Sporichthya polymorpha DSM 43042: one gene and its partner. The protein of the gene in region 1 interacts with the protein of each later gene in a pairwise test. Links are inferred from orthologs where the notes say so. Each region holds a gene or a part of one and is shown on either strand. Other genes may lie near its edges.

Region 1 (8,008 bases):
CCGGGCGCGGGAAGCGAGTCGTCGCGGAGACCGACAGCCACCACTCCGGGTTGTGCGTGCGCAGGTACGCCAGGAGCGTCGACTTGCCCACCCCTGACGGCCCGGAGAGCACGATCAGGCGGGGGGCCGGAACCGACGCCCCGTCAGATGCGGACAAGCTCAGCTCGAGCCGAAGTCGCGCTCGAGCGCCGCGATCTGGTTCGTGCCGAGGCCGCGGACGCGACGCGTCTCGGAGATGCCCAGGCGCTCCATGATCTGCTTCGCGCGCACCTTGCCGACACCCGGCATGGATTCGAGCAGGGCCGAGACCTTCATCTTGCCGATAATCTCGTTCTCCTGCCCCTCCTTGATCACCTGCGCGAGGGAGGCCCCGGAGTGCTTGAGGCGGTTCTTCACCTCGGCGCGCTCCCGCCGGGCAATGGCGGCCTTCTCAAGTGCTGCGGCACGCTGCTCGGGAGTCAGCGGGGGAAGGGCCACGGCAGGGTCACCTCGACTTACTCGTTCGGACTCGACTTCGTGATGGCATCCGCCGTGCCACCAGCGGCGACGCTACCGCAAAACGGCTGCGTACAGGTCACCGGCCCGGGCGGCGGCATCCGCCAGCGCCGCCGGATCCGGGCCCGCCCCGAGGATCTCCCGGGAGACGCTCGGCAGGACGTGCGGGGCGACGGGACCGAAGAGCCGGCGCAGGTCGTCCGCGCCGCCACCCTGCGCACCCAGGCCGGGCACGAGGAGCGGACCGTTGATCGCCAGGTCCTCTGCCGTGTCACCGATCGTGGCGCCGACGACGACGCCGATCGAACCCTGCGGAGCCTGCCCCGCGTTCGCGGCCGCGACTGCGGAGAGCATGCTCCCCGCCACGGTGCGTCCCTCGGCGGTACGCGCGTGCTGCACCTGCGGCCCCTCCGGGTTGGAGGTCAGGGCGAGCACGAAGACGCCGCCGCCGTGGGCCGCCGCGGCGTCGAGGAAGGGCTGCAGCGAGCCGAAGCCCAGGTAGGGCGAGACGGTCAGGGCGTCCGCGCAGAGCGGACTGGCGGGGTCCAGGTAGGCCTGCGCGTAGGCGGCGGCGGTCGTCCCGATGTCGCCGCGCTTGACGTCGAGCAGGACCAGCAGACCGGCCGCCCGCGCGTCCGCGACCGTGCGCTCCAGCGCCGACACCCCGGCCGCGCCGAACCGCTCGAAGAACGCCGACTGCGGCTTCACGACGGCTACGCGCCCGGCCAGCGCCTCGACCACGGTGCGGCCGAACCGCTCCGCCCCGCCGGCGTCGTCCGGGAGCCCCCAGGCCGCCAGGAGCGAGGCGTGGGGGTCGATCCCGACGCACAGCGGGCCGTGCGAGGCGACCGCGTTCCAGAGCCGCTGACCGAAGGGTTCCGTCATGGTCTCGACCCTACGACCCGCGGAGCACTCTCAGACGACCGCGATCGGGTCGTGCGCGCCCGTGCCGGGGCGCCGCGGGGCCGTCTCGGCGGTGATGTGCACCTCGTCCCCCGCCTCGATCCCGAGGTGCCAGGCCTCGCCGCGGGTCAGCTGCGCGGTGACGATCTCCTCGTCGTGGGTGCGCACCTCGACCCGCACCTCGAACCCCAGATGCGTGACGCGGTTGACCTTGCCCGCGACCGAACCCGCCGACGCGTGCCGCGACAGAACGAGGTCGTGGGGGCGGACGAGGCGGCCGCGCAGGGTCGCCACCGGCCCCAGGAACCGCAGGACGAACTCGGTCTGCGGGTTCTCGTAGACCTCGCGGGGCGTGCCGACCTGCTCGATGCGGCCGGCGTTCATCACCACGATGTGCCCGGCGACGTCCATCGCCTCCTCCTGGTCGTGCGTGACCAGGACGGTGGTGACGTGCACCTCGTCGTGGAGGCGGCGCAGCCACGCGCGGAGCTCCTCACGGACCTTCGCGTCCAGGGCGCCGAACGGCTCGTCGAGCAGGAGGACCTTCGGGTCCACCGCGAGCGCCCGGGCGAGCGCCATGCGTTGGCGCTGACCGCCGGAGAGCTGGTTCGGGTACCGGTCGTGATACCCGGCGAGACCGACGATGCCGAGCAGTTCGTCGACGCGGGCGTCGATCTGCGCCTTCGGCTTCTTTCGGATCGTCAGACCGAAGGCAACGTTGTCCCGCACCGTCATGTGCTTGAACGCCGCGTAGTGCTGGAACACGAAGCCGATGTTGCGGCCCTGCGGACGGACGTGGGTGACGTCCTGACCCGAGATCACGACCGCACCCGCGTCGGGCTCCTCGAGCCCCGCGATGACGCGCAGCAGCGACGTCTTGCCCGAGCCCGACGGCCCGAGCAGCGCGGTCAGCGACCCGTCCGGGACGACGAGCGAGACGTCGTCGAGGGCCTTGAAGTCCGAGTAGAACTTGGTGACGTTGGAGACGGTGATCACTGCTTCGTCCTCCGGCGGTTGACGAGGGTCATCAGGAGCAGGGTGAGCAGGGCCAGACCCATCAGCACGGTCGCGGCCGAGTACGCCCCGAACGTGTTGCGGTCGTCGGTGTAGCGGGCGTGCACGAGCAGCGTCAGCGTCTGCGACTCCCCGGGGACGCCGCCCGCGACGACCGTCAGCGCACCGAACTCCCCCAGCGAACGCGCGACGGTGAGCACGACGCCGTAGACCAGGCCCCAGCGGATGGCCGGCAGCGTGATGCGCCAGAACGTCTGCCAGCGCGAGGCCCCGAGGGTGGCGGCGGCCTGTTCCTGCTCGTCGCCGATCTCGTGCAGCACGGGCTCGACCTCGCGCACGACGAACGGCAGCGTCACGAAGATCGTCGCCAGGATCATGCCGGGCAGCGAGAAGATGATCCGGAAGCCGTTCTCGGCGAGCGCGCCGAACCAGCCGTTGACACCCCAGAGCAGGATCAGCGAGACACCGACGACGACCGGCGAGACCGCGAACGGCAGGTCGACGATCGCCTGGACGATGCCGCGGCCCGGGAACTTCCCGCGGGCCAGGGCCAGGGCGGTGATCACGCCGAACACGACGTTGATCGGCACGACGATCGCCACGATCAGCAGCGAGAGCTGGATCGCCGACTGGCACGCGGGCGTCGTGACGGAGTCCCAGAACGGGCCGAAGCCGTTCTCGAACGTGCGCCAGAAGATCATGCCCAGCGGCACCGCGAGCAGGATCCCGAGGTACCCGAGCGCGAGCAGACGCAGCGTCAGTTTGGTGGAGGTCCTGGTCTGCACGGCGTCAGTGCCTCCGCGCCGCGCGGGCGCCGACGACCCGCAGCACCAGCAGGACCAGGAACGAGATCGCGAGCAGGGCGACCGACACCGCGGCCGCGTTCACCGGACGGTCCACCTCGATCTGCGTGGCGATGTACTGCGACGCGACCTCGGTGTCGCGCGGGATGCCGCCACCGATGAGCACGACCGAGCCGAACTCGCCGATCGCCCGGGCGAACGCGAGCCCCGCGCCGGAGAGCAGCGCGGGCGCGAGCGCCGGCAGGATGATCCGGCGGAAGATCACGACGTTGCTCGCCCCGAGCGACGCCGCGGCCTCCTCGGCCTCGGCGTCGAGCTCCATCAGCACCGGTTGCACCGTGCGCACGACGAACGGCAGCGTCACGAACAGCAGCGCGAGCACGACGGCCGGCTTGGTCGCGACGAGGTTGACGTCGATCGGGCTGCGCGGGCCGTACAGGCTGAGCAGCACGATGCTCGCGACGATCGTCGGCAGGGCGAACGGCAGGTCGATCAGGGCGTTGACGACGCCCTTGCCGGGGAACTCGTCGCGCACGAGGACCCACGCGATCAGCGTCCCGACGAGCACGTTGATCAGCGCCACGAGCACCGAGACGCCGAGCGTGAACGTCAGCGCCGCTTTGGCCGACGGCGCGGTGACCGCGTCCCAGAACCCGTCCGGGCCCTTCTCGAAGGACTTCGTCGCGACCGCGGCGAGCGGCAGCAGCACGATCAGCGACAACCACAGCGTGGCGACCCCGAGGCCGACCGGCCCGATCCCGCCGACCGGCGGCGCGAACATCCGCCGCCGGGAACGCCGGGGCGCCGGCGCCGGAGCGGCCGCCGGCGTCCCCGGAGAGTCGAGGGCCAGACTCACGAGTTGATCTCGGTGTAGATCTTCGTGATCAGGCCGTTGTCGGCGTCGAAGAGCTCGGCGTTGATCTTGTCCCAGCCACCCAGCTCGTCGATCTTCCAGAGCTTCTCGGGCGACGGGTACTTGTCCGAGAACTCGGAGAAGATGTTCGACTTCACCGGGCGGAAGCCGGCCTCGCCCCACAGGCGCTGACCCTCGTCGGAGTACAGGAAGTCGCGGAAGGCCTCGGCGGCCTCGCGGCTCTTGGTCTTGTTGACGATCGCGAACGGGTTCTCGATCAGCAGGGTCGACGGCGGGGTGACGTACTCGACGTCCTCGCCGTCGTTCACGAGGAGGATCGCCTCGTTCTCGTAGCTGAGCAGGACGTCGCCCGTGCCGGCGGTGAACAGCTCGGAGGCCTCGCGGCCGGACTTCGGCTGGCCCTTGAGGTTGTCGACGATGCCCTTGACCAGGTCCAGACCGGCCTGCTGGTCCTCGCCGCCGTTGCTCTTCCAGAGGTACGGCGCGAGCAGGTTCCACTTGGCGGAGCCGGACGAGAGCGGGTTCGGGCTGACGATCTCGATGTCGTCGCGGACCAGGTCGTCCCAGTCCTTGATGTTCTTCGGGTTGCCCTTGCGGACGACGAGCGTGACGACGGAGCTGGCCGGGACGCCGTGGAACTCGCCGTCCTTCCAGTTCGCGTCGACGAGGCCGGCCTTGACCAGGCGGGTCATGTCGGGCTCGAGGGAGAACAGGACGATGTCGGTCGGCAGGCCGGCCTCGACCTTGCGGGACTGGTCGCCGGAGGCGCCGTAGGACTGCGAGAAGAAGACGCCGGACCCGGCCTCGGTCGCGTTGAACGCGGGGATCAGCTTGTCGAAGCCGACCTTCGGCACCGCGAACGCGACCAGGGCGAGAGTGCCCTTGCCGCTCTGGGGCGCCGAGGAGCCCTCCGTCGAGGACGAGCTGCCGACGGTGTCGTCGGAGCCACCCCCGCACGCGGAGAGGAGGACGGCTCCGGCGGTGCCGGTGAACAGGGCCGTGAACTGACGGCGGGACAGAACGGAGCCACGCGGGCGGGCGGTAAACATGACATGGAGTATCGACTTACTGGAGTTCATTGTCCAGCAACTCGCTAGAGATTGTCATCTCACACGAGTTTCTGTCCAGACCCCGGCGCGCGCCTAGGGTGGAACGCAGGCGCCGGTGCGAAGTCCTGGGGGGTATTGGTGGAGATCTCGATCCCGGTCGAGAAGTACGTCCTCGACAACGGACTCGAGGTGATCCTCTCCCCCGAGCCGGCGGCGGCCACGGTGGCGACGAACCTCTGGTACCACGTCGGTGCGGTCGACGAGCGGCCCGGTTCGACGGGGTTCGCCCACCTCTTCGAGCACATGATGTTCGAGGGCTCCGGGCACGTCCCCGGCGAGCTGATCGACATCCTCACCGAGTCGGTCGGGGCGTACACGAACGCCTCGACGCACAACGACTACACGAACTACGTCATCCCGAACCTGCCGCCCGAGCAGCTCGAGCTGGCGCTCTGGATCGAGAGCGACCGGATGGCCTACCTGCTCGACTGCCTGGACGCCCGGAACCTCGCGAACCAGATCGCGGTGGTCCGTAACGAGCGGCGGCAGAACTGGGAGCAGGCCCCGTACGCGCTGACCTACCAGGCCGTGAACGAGATCCTGTTCCCGGCGCCGCACCCGTACCACGCGTCGATCATCGGCTCGCACACCGACATCGCGTCGACCCAGCTCGACGACGTCCGCGACTTCTTCCGGACCTACTACGTCCCGAACAACGCGACGCTGGCCATCACCGGGAACTTCGACCCGGCCCGTGCCCGCGAGCTCGTCGAGAAGTACTTCGGCACGATCCCGCGCGGTGCCGACGTCCCGCGGCAGGTGCACCGGGCCCCCGACCTGACCGAGGAGCGCCGGCTCACCCTCACCGACGACGTCGTGCTGCCGAAGCTGACGCTCGCCTGGCCGTCCGCGCTCGCCTTCGCGGAGGGTGACGCCGACGCCGACGTGCTCGCCCACGTCCTCGCCGGCGACGCGCACAGCCTGCTGCGGACGCGCCTGATCCGCGAGCTCAAGGTGGCGACGTCGGTCTACGCCTACCAGGACTCGCACGGTCAGGGCTCGGCCTTCCAGATCGAGGTCGTCGCCGCGTCCGGGCACACCACCGCCGAGCTGCTGCGGGAGGTCGACGACGTCCTGGCGCAGGTGCGCGCGGCCGACCTCGACGCCGACCGCGTGGAGGCGGCGAAGACCAACGCCCTCGTCGCGACGATCCGTTCCGTTGAGGCGATCGGCGGGTTCGGCGACCGTGCCGACAAGCTCAACCTCTACAACCACTACACGGGAACGCCGGACTACCTGGCCCAGGACCTCGCGGCCTACCGGGCCGTGACCGCGCAGAGCCTGCGCGAGTTCGCGAACCGCTATCTGACCGACCGTCGGCTGGTGATCGAGACCCAGCCCGGGCCGCGGCACCTCCCGCCGGACCCGCCGGAGCCGACCGTCCTGCCCGCGGAGTCGGAGCCGGTGGTCTCGGCCGAATCCTGGCGCGACGCCGTCCCCGGCCCCGGTCCGCAGGTGCCCACGACACTCCCCCGCATCGGCGGCTTCACCCTGCCCAACGGGCTGCGGGTCTTCACCGTCCCGATGGGGCGCCTCCCGCTCGTCACGGCCTCGGTCGTCGCCCTCGGCGGCAGCGCCGCCGATCCGCACGACCGCGCCGGGGCGACCGAGCTGCTCGGCCGTGTCCTTCGCGAGGGCGACGCCGGCCGCACCCCCGACCGGACCGCGGCCGAGGTGTCCGCGCTCGGCGCGAGTCTGCGCTCAACGGCGGAGATGGACGCCCTCACGCTGAGCATCAACCTGCTCAGCGACAAGGCGTCGGACGGCCTCCACCTGCTCGCCGACCTCGTCCAGCGCCCCGGCCTGCGCGAGGAGGACGTCGCCCGGCTGCGCAAGCAGCAGCAGGACGAGATCCGCGGCGCCCGCGCCGACGTCGGCGAGGTGGCGCGCTCGGCGATCCTCCCGCTGATCTACGGACCGGCCCACCCCTACGACCACCGGTCGGTCGGCAATCCCGACGGCGTGGGCCGGGTGACCGTCGACGATCTGACGGAGCTTCACGGCAAGACCTTCACCCCGGCGACGTGTGCGCTGATCCTCACCGGTGACGTCGACGAGGCGCGGGCGCGCGAGCTCGCGCAGTCCGCGTTCGGGTCGTGGGAGGGCGCCGGCGAGACGCCGCCGACGCCGGGTCCGGCCCGGCGCTCCGGCCCCCGGCTGGCCTTCGTCGACATGCCGGGCGCGACGCAGACCGCGCTGCGGCTCGGCCTGCCGGGTCGGCCCCGCGGTGACGCGCGGTTCGACCCGCTGGCCGTCGGCAACCTCGTGCTCGGCGGCCTGTTCACGAGCCGGCTCAACGGCAATCTCCGCGAGGACAAGGGCTACACCTACGGCGCGTTCTCGTTCTTCACCGGCGGCCGCGGACCGACCCCGTTCCTCATCGACACCGCGGTCGACGCCCGCCAGACCGGGCCGGCGATCCGCGAGATCTTCGTCGAGCTCGAGCGGATCATCGGCGAGCCCGTGACCGACGAGGAGCTGACCAAGGCGCGGCAGTCACTGGTGGCGTCGATCGCGCAGCTGTTCCCGACCACGTCCGCCGCCGCGCGGACGACAGCGGGGCTCTTCCAGTGCGGTCTGCCGACCGACTTCTACGACGGCCTGCCCGGCCGGGTCGCCGACCTGACGCCGGCCTCACTGCGGCAGCTCCTGGCCGACTTCCTCGACCTGGACGAGATGGTCCTGGTCGTCGTCGGCGACCGCGGAACGGTCACGCCGCAACTCGGCGAACTCGCGCTCGGCGAGTTCGTCGAGGTGGACGCGGACGGGCGGGTGCTCGTCAGCGAGCGCGCTTGACGATGCCGCGGACC
Region 2 (7,869 bases), 960 kb from region 1 along the record:
TCGCAGTGATGCCGTAGGAGGGCGGGTCAGCCCTTCGCGCGCGGGCCGAGCACGACGAGAACGTCGGCGGTGAAGGGCACGTCGTCGGAGAGCTTCACCGCCGAGGTCGGCAGACCGAGCGTCATCGCGATCGTCTCCCCGAGCGCCTGCGCGTCCGGCAGCGAGGGCCGGACGAGGACGACGCTCGCCGCCCCGGCGGGCGCGGCACCGCCGTCGAGGTACTCGTAGCCGGCGTTGAGGACGTCGGCGCGGACGTCCGGCTCCCGGATGCCGGCGTTCGGGGCGAGCTGGACCTGGATGCGCGGCGTCGCGTCCCCGCGGCCCTCGCCCGGTTCGCCGCCGAGCAGGTCGCGGACGACCGGCAGCGCCGCGGCCACGTTCAACCCGTGGCCCGAGTCGTCCAGCGGCAGGACGCCGACGCCGAGCTTGCCCGCGGCGCCGTCCCGGGACAGGCCGGTGACGACCGCGCCGAGCAGGTCGACCGGCAGCCCCGGCGCGGCGAGGATGCCGAAGTCGAGGAGCAGGTCGCGGCCGGCGCCGAACGCGCCCGGGAAGGCGCCGGTGAACGCGGTCAGGACGTCCTTCGCAGCGTCGGCGTTGCGAACCCGCGCGAGGGCCTGAGCCCCCGTCAGCGTCTGGCCGCCGACACGGATTCCGCCGAGGCGGTCCACCAGCAGGGTGAACTCGGTCTGGTCGAGGACCCAGCTCCCGACGAGCGGGACGCCGAGCAGTTCCGCGAGGGCCTCGCGGGTCAGCGTCGGACCCGCCTCGGCGAGCGCACTACGGACCGTCAGGCGGCCCTCCCCCTCGACGGGCAGGACGAGGTCGGCGGGCACGGTCACGAGCGCGCCCTTGCCCCCGCCGCGCCGGTCGTGGAGCAGGATCGCCGACGTGGCAGCCTCCGAGTTCGTGGCCTGCACCTGGAACAGCACCGCGACGCGGTCGGCGCCCATGACGTGGTGGCCGGTGTCGACCGACTTCCCCGACGTGCTCCACGGCTTCCAGAACACGACCCCGGCGATCAGCGCGACCAGGCCGAGCGTCGCCCCGAGCAGGACCCGGCGCTCCCGCCGCTGCTCCCGCCGGTCGACCTTGCGGCCCGCCCGCGAGTTCATGAAGCTCAGCCAGCTCGAGACCTCCTCGTCGGCCTCGGAGTCGGTCTCGACGAACGCGAACTGCTCGGTGCTGTAGGCCTTCTCCCGCGCCTGCTCGCCCGTCTGCTCGCCCGTCTGCTCGCCGGTCTGCTCCGGCGGCGTCTCCTCCCGGTCGTCGCTCACGATCGACTCACGACCGGTAGAGGCGGCGCTTGGCGATGTACTGCATGACGCCGTCGGGGACGAGGTACTGGATGGACCGGTTTGTGGCGACGCGGGCGCGGCAGTCCGTCGAGGAGATCGCGAGTGCGGGGATCTCGACCAGGCTCACCCGCGCGCCGGGCAGGCCCGGGTCGGCGAGTGTGTGCCCCGGCCGCGTGCAGCCGACGAAGTGAGCGAGCTCGAACAGCGTCGCGGGGTCGCGCCAGGTGAGGATCTCCGAGAGCGCGTCCGCGCCGGTGATGAAGTACAGCTCGGTGCCCGGGCCGTAGGCGTTGCGCAGGTGGCGCAGCGTGTCGATCGTGTACGTCCGGCCCGGCCGGTCGATGTCGACGCGGCTGACCGAGAAACGCGGGTTCGAGGCGGTCGCGATCACGGTCATCAGATAGCGGTCCTCGGCGGGCGCGACCTCGCGCCCCTCCTTCTGCCACGGCTGCCCGGTGGGCACGAAGACGACCTCGTCGAGGCCGAAGGAGTCCGCCACCGCCGCGGCGGCCACGAGGTGCCCGTGGTGGATCGGGTCGAAGGTGCCGCCCATCACCCCGAGGCGAGGTCCCGGCGCGCTCACGGCAGCGTCCGCACCAGGGGTCACCGCCGGGCGGGTGTCACTTGTGGCGGTTGAAGGACAGCGTGCCGAGCAGCATCAGGATGAGCACGACGAACACCGAGACCCCGACCAGGTAGGGCTCGTGCTGGGTGCGCTCGGCGTGCTCGGCCTCGGCGGCAACCACGATGTTGGTCACGGTCTGCACGATCACGGCGTCGGCTCTCCTGGATTGTGCGGCTCACTACTGCGGTCAGGCGTCAGGACGCAGCATTTCACGTCCCGTTCTTGGCAGAGTGGGCGGCATGCGACTCCTGGTGCTCGGCGGGACGCGGTTCGTCGGGCGCGCGCTCGTGGACGACGCGCTGACGCGGGGCTGGGACGTCACCGCGGTGCACCGGGGGCTGACCGGTGCCCTGCCCGCCGGGGTCCGTGTCCGGATTGCGGACCGGACCGATGCGGCTGCCCTCGCGGAAGCCCTGGGCGGACAGACCTGGGACGCCGTCGTCGACACCTGGGCGGGGGCGCCGGCCGTGGCCCGGCTGTCCGCGCGCCTGCTCCGGGGCCGCGTGGGGCGGCTCGGGTACGTCTCGTCGCTGTCGGTGTACGTGTGGGGCACGCACGCAAACGAGTCCTCGCCGGTGGTCGAGGGCGACCCGACCGCCGCCGACGGCGACTACGCCGCGATCAAGCGCGGGGCCGAGCTCGCCCTGCTGGAGTCCTTCCCGGACGCCGTCCTGGCCCGTGCGGGGCTGATCCTGGGCCCGCACGAGGACATCGGCCGCCTGCCCTGGTGGCTGGACCGGATCGCCCGCGGCGGCCCCGTGGTGGCCCCGGGACGGCCCGACCGACCCCTGCAGTACGTCGACGCCCGTGATCTGGCCCGTTGGCTGCTGGACGGCGTCGCGGGCGATCTCGCGGGCCCCGTGGACGTCGTCAGCCGCTCCGGGCACGCGACGACCGCCGACCTGCTGCAGGCCTGCGTGGACGTGACCGGTTCCGCCGCCCGGCTGGTCTGGGTCGACGAAGACCGCCTCGCCGCCGCCGGCGCGCAACCGTGGACCCATCTGCCCTGCTGGGTCCCGGAGACCGGCGAGTTCGCCGGGTTCCTGGAGTCCGACACCTTCCTGGCCGCCGCGACCGGCCTGGTCTGCCGCCCGGTCCGGGACACCGTCGCCGACACCTGGGCCTGGCTCCGGTCCGACGGCCGGCCGTCCCAGCGCCCCGACCGTCCCGTCCACGGCCTCCCGGCCGAGATCGAGGCCCAGCTCCTCGCGGGATGACGTCCCGCAGACCTCCCGTGTCGGCCCACACAAGGGCCGACACCCCACCGCTGCGGGACGTCATCCCGCAGGGGTCCGGTCAGCCGCGGATGTGGCCGTCGCCGGTGACGACGTACTTGGTGCTGGTCAGCTCGGGGAGGCCCATGGGGCCGCGGGCGTGGAGCTTCTGGGTGGAGATGCCGATCTCGGCGCCGAAGCCGAACTCCCCGCCGTCGGTGAACCGGGTCGAGGCGTTGACGACGACGGCGGCGGCGTCGACGGCCGCGACGAAGCGGCGGGCGGCGCCCTGGCTGCGGGTCACGATCGCCTCGGTGTGGCCGGAGCCGTGTTCGCGGATGTGGGTGATCGCGTCCTCGAGCGAGGGCACGACGGCGGCCGCGATGTCGAGGCTGAGGTATTCGGTGTCCCAGTCCTCGGCGGTCGCGGGAACCACCTCCGCGCGGGCGAGGCGCGCGACATCGGCGTCGCCGTGGACCGTGACGCCGACCTTGCCCAGCGCCGCCACGGCGCGGGGCACGAAGGCCTCGGCGACGTCGGCGTGGACGAGCACCGTCTCGGCGGCGTTGCAGACGCTCGGGCGGTGCGCCTTGGCGTTGACGAGGATCTTCTCGGCGACGTCGAGGTCGGCGTCCGCGTCGACGTAGACGTGGCAGTTGCCGACGCCGGTCTCGATCACCGGCACCGTCGACTCCTCGACGACCGACTTGATCAGCGCCGCCCCGCCGCGCGGGATCAGCACGTCGACCAGGCCGCGCGCCCGCATCAGGTGCTTGACGGCGTCGTGGGTGTCGCCGGGGACGAGCTGAACGGCGTCGGCGGGCAGGCCCACGGACACGATCCCGTCGCGCAGCGCGGCCACGATCGCGGTGTTGGACGCCTTCGCGGAGGACGAGCCCCGCAGCAGCACCGCGTTGCCGGACTTCAGCGCCAGGCCGGCTCCGTCGGCGGTCACGTTCGGGCGGGCCTCGTAGATGATCCCGACGACCCCGAACGGGACGCGGACCTGCCGCAGCTCCAGACCGTTCGGCAGTGTCGAGCCACGGACGACCTCGCCGACCGGGTCGGGCAGCCCGGCGACGTCACGCAGACCCTGGGCCATCCCCTGGACGCGCCCGTCGTCGAGCCGCAGCCGGTCGATGATCGCCGGCGGGGTGCCCCCGGCCTCGGCGCGCGCGCAGTCGGCGGCGTTGGCCTCCAGGATCTGCGGCGCCGCGGCGAGCAGAGCGTCGGCCATCGCGTGCAGCGCGGCGTCCTTGGTGGCCCGGGAGGCCACCGCGAGGTCGGTCGCGGCCACGCGGGCCCGGCGGGCGGTGTCGAGGACAGCGGTCTCGTCGCTCATGGCTGCGAGTCTAGTTCGCGTCCACCCGCGCCTCGCACCGCGATTTCCGCAGGTCAGCCGCCCTGTCAAAAAAGGGTGTCACCCTTTCTTGACGGGGCGGGGGGCCGGGGGCGGTCAGAAGGGGCGGACGCCGGGGCTGACCAGGGGCGCGGTGTGGCCGCGGCGGCGGTAGGTCTCCCGGTCGACGACCTCGAGACCGACGATCGACCAGGCCGGGAGGCCCGCGGTGATGCGGTGCTCCCCCCACAGGCGCAGCGCCATGGCCAGGGCGTCGTGGACGTCGGGGGCCTCCTCCCAGTACCGGACCTCGGCCCGGTCGGCGGCGTAGCGCCCCGACATCAGGAACGGGTGGTCGAGCCCGAGCCGCTCCAGCCCGGCGCGGACCTCGTCCGGGCAGACCGCGGGCCCGGCAACCGTGACGGTGACGTGCCACAGTCGCTCACCGTCACCACCGTTGCCGTCGACGGCGCGCAACCGTCCGCGGAATACACCTGAGGGATCGTCCACGGTGGCCTTTCGATTCCGGTCAGTTACGGAGAGTGGCGTAAGAGCACCAGGTCGTCCCGATGGACGATCTCGCGTTCGTACGCCGGTCCCAGTTCCGCGGCGAGGTCCCGGGTGGAACGCCCGAGCAGTCCCGGAATCTCTGCCGCATCAAAGTTGACCAGCCCGCGGGCCACCGCGTGACCGTTTTCGTCCAGAAGGTCCACGGGATCTCCGGCGACGAACGTCCCGGCGACCCCCGTCACGCCCGCCGGCAGGAGCGACTTCCGGCCTCCGACCACGGCTTTCACCGCTCCGGCGTCCAGCGTGAGCGACCCGCGCGGGGTGGTCGCGTGGGCGAGCCAGAGCAGCCGCGTGGCGGCCCGACGCCCCGTCCTCGTGAAGTGGGTCCCGACCGACTCCCCCGACAGCGCCGCGTCGGCGTACGCAGCGCCGGCGAGGACGACCGGGATGCCGGCCGTGGTCGCGATGCGCGCCGCGTCGACCTTGGTTCCCATCCCCCCGGTTCCGACGCCGGCGGACCCGGCCCGGCCGAGGACGACGCCGTCGAGGTCGTGCGGGCCCCGCACCTCGGAGATCAGCGTCGCGCCCGGCTTGCGGGGGTCGCCGTCGTAGAGCCCGTCGACGTCGGAGAGCAGCACGAGCAGGTCCGCGTGGACCAGGTGCGCCACGAGCGCCGCGAGCCGGTCGTTGTCGCCGAAGCGGATCTCGTGCGTCGCGACCGTGTCGTTCTCGTTGACGATTGGGACGGCCCGCATCTCCAGCAGTCGGTACAGGGTCCGCTGGGCGTTGCGGTGGTGCGCGCGCCGGATCATGTCCTCGGCGGTCAGCAGCACCTGACCGACCGTCAGATCGTAGCGGGCAAAGGATTGTGCGTACCGGGCGACGAGCAGTCCCTGCCCGACGCTGGCCGCGGCCTGCTGGGTGGCGAGGTCCTTCGGACGCGTCCTCAGCGACAGCGGCGCGAGCCCCGCGGCGATGGCGCCGGACGAGACGAGCACGACGTCTACCCCGACCTTGCGCCGCGCGGCGATCACGTCCACGAGGGCGTCGACGCGTTCGTAGTCGATCCCGCCCCGGGCGGTCGTCAACGAGGACGACCCGACCTTGACGACGACCCGGCGGGCGGCGAGGACGTCCCCGCGCCGGCCTCCGGCGCGGGCCGGCGTCACCGCCCCTCCAGGCGCAGGTCCGTCCCCCGACGCCCGTGGAGCAGCTCGGCTCCCGCGGCGATCGTCGGTTCCCAGTCGAAGACGACGGCGTCGTCGCCGAGTCCGTCCGGCGCCGCGGGCGAGATGCGGCCGGCGATGATGACCGTGTCGCCCTCCTGCGCGCCGAGCTTGAACAGCTGCTCCTCGATGCCGAGGCGGGCGAGCCGGTCGGCGAGGTAACCGACGGCCTCGGGGTTGGAGAAGTCCGTCTGCCGCACCCAGCGCCGGGGCTTCTCGCCCCGGACGACGTAGGCCACGCCCTCGTCGGTCTGCTCCTTGGTGACCGTGAAACCGCTCTCCCCGACCGCGGCGGGGCGCAGGACGATCCGCTCCGGCTCGGGGGCGGGCGCGGCGGCCCGGGCGGCGGTGACGAGTTCCGCGAGCGCGAAGCCGAGCGCCCGCAGGCCGTCGTGGCTGACCGCGGAGACCTCCAGCACCCGCAGGCCGCGGGCCTCCAGGTCGGGGCGCACGAGCTCGGCGAGGTCACGGCCCTCGGGGATGTCGACCTTGTTCAGCGCGACGATCCGCGGCCGGTCCTCCAGGCCGCCGTAGGAGGCCAGCTCGGACTCGATGACGTCGAGGTCGGAGATCGGGTCGCGGCCGGGCTCCAGCGTCGCGCAGTCGAGCACGTGGACGAGCACCGAGCACCGCTCGACGTGGCGCAGGAACTCCAGGCCGAGGCCCTTGCCCTGCGACGCCCCGGGGATCAGGCCGGGCACGTCCGCGATCGTGAACCGCACGTCGCCGGCCTGCACGACGCCGAGGTTCGGCACGAGCGTGGTGAACGGGTAGTCGGCGATCTTCGGCCGCGCCGCCGACATCGCGGCGATCAGCGACGACTTGCCCGCGCTCGGGTACCCGACGAGCGCGACGTCGGCGACCGACTTCAGCTCCAGCACGACCGAGAGCGACTCCCCCGGCTCGCCGAGCAGCGCGAAGCCGGGCGCCTTGCGGCGGGTCGAGGCGAGCGCGGCGTTCCCGAGGCCGCCGCGGCCGCCCCGGGCGAGCACGAAGCGGGTGCCGGGGCCGAGCAGGTCGGTGACGAACTGCCCGTCGGTGGTGGTCACGGCGGTGCCGTCGGGGACGCGCAGCTCGATGTCGGCGCCGTCCGCGCCGCTGCGGTTGCTCCCCTGCCCGGCCTTGCCGGAGCCGGCGTTGCGGTGCGGCGAGTGGTGGTAGTCGAGCAGCGTCGTCACGCCCGGGTCGACGACCAGCACGACGTCGCCGCCGCGCCCGCCGTTGCCGCCGTCGGGGCCGCCGAGCGGTTTGAACTTCTCACGATGGATGGAGGCGCAGCCGTCCCCGCCGTCGCCGGCAGCCACGTGCAGCACCACGCGGTCGACGAAGGTGGTCACGAACTCTCTCCAGACACGCGACGAGGGTGGACCGCAGCGCGCGGGCCACCCTCGGAACGAAGAATGCGGTGGCGGTTACTCCGCCGGAACGATGTTGACGACCTTGCGCCCGCGCCGCGTGCCGAACTGCACGGCGCCCGCGGCGAGCGCGAACAGGGTGTCGTCACCGCCACGGCCGACGTTCAGCCCCGGGTGGAAGTGGGTGCCGCGCTGGCGGACGAGAATCTCGCCGGCGTTGACGACCTGACCACCGAACCGCTTCACGCCGAGGCGTTGCGCGTTGGAGTCGCGACCGTTGCGCGTGGACGACGCGCCCTTCT

What was found.
Region 2: the proteins of SPOPO_RS0120750 (region 1) and SPOPO_RS0125175 interact in binary tests that used the Escherichia coli proteins (3 or more experiments, as listed by UniProt). The link is inferred for Sporichthya polymorpha DSM 43042 from one-to-one orthologs.

Annotation. Positions count from the first base shown.
Region 1 is NZ_KB913029.1:4,256,321-4,264,328, reverse strand. What follows is about bases 403-3,376. They hold SPOPO_RS0120750 (sulfate/molybdate ABC transporter ATP-binding protein), read right to left. Parts: upstream 2,395-3,376; coding sequence 1,411-2,394; downstream 403-1,410. Other genes in these bases: cysT (sulfate ABC transporter permease subunit CysT), read right to left, coding at 3,202-3,376; cysW (sulfate ABC transporter permease subunit CysW), read right to left, coding at 2,391-3,197; pyrF (orotidine-5'-phosphate decarboxylase), read right to left, coding at 550-1,380; mihF (integration host factor, actinobacterial type), read right to left, coding at 403-477. In the rest of the region: gmk (guanylate kinase), read right to left, coding at 1-157; more of mihF, read right to left, coding at 160-402; more of cysT, read right to left, coding at 3,377-3,996; SPOPO_RS0120735 (sulfate ABC transporter substrate-binding protein), read right to left, coding at 4,068-5,138; SPOPO_RS30840 (M16 family metallopeptidase), read left to right, coding at 5,277-7,994; SPOPO_RS0120725 (quinone-dependent dihydroorotate dehydrogenase), read right to left, coding at 7,978-8,008. UniProt on the Escherichia coli protein: Part of the ABC transporter complex CysAWTP involved in sulfate/thiosulfate import. Responsible for energy coupling to the transport system.
Region 2 is NZ_KB913029.1:5,219,037-5,226,905, forward strand. Bases 2,350-5,184 are described here. They hold SPOPO_RS0125175 (glutamate-5-semialdehyde dehydrogenase), read right to left. Parts: upstream 4,480-5,184; coding sequence 3,220-4,479; downstream 2,350-3,219. Other genes in these bases: SPOPO_RS0125170 (NAD-dependent epimerase/dehydratase family protein), read left to right, coding at 2,350-3,140; SPOPO_RS0125180 (hypothetical protein), read right to left, coding at 4,594-4,986; proB (glutamate 5-kinase), read right to left, coding at 5,010-5,184. Also shown: SPOPO_RS35375 (hypothetical protein), read left to right, coding at 1-17; SPOPO_RS0125155 (LCP family protein), read right to left, coding at 27-1,277; nadD (nicotinate-nucleotide adenylyltransferase), read right to left, coding at 1,285-1,851; SPOPO_RS34600 (hypothetical protein), read right to left, coding at 1,919-2,071; more of SPOPO_RS0125170, read left to right, coding at 2,163-2,349; more of proB, read right to left, coding at 5,185-6,155; GTPase ObgE, read right to left, coding at 6,152-7,549; rpmA (50S ribosomal protein L27), read right to left, coding at 7,625-7,869. UniProt on the Escherichia coli protein: Catalyzes the NADPH-dependent reduction of L-glutamate 5-phosphate into L-glutamate 5-semialdehyde and phosphate. The product spontaneously undergoes cyclization to form 1-pyrroline-5-carboxylate.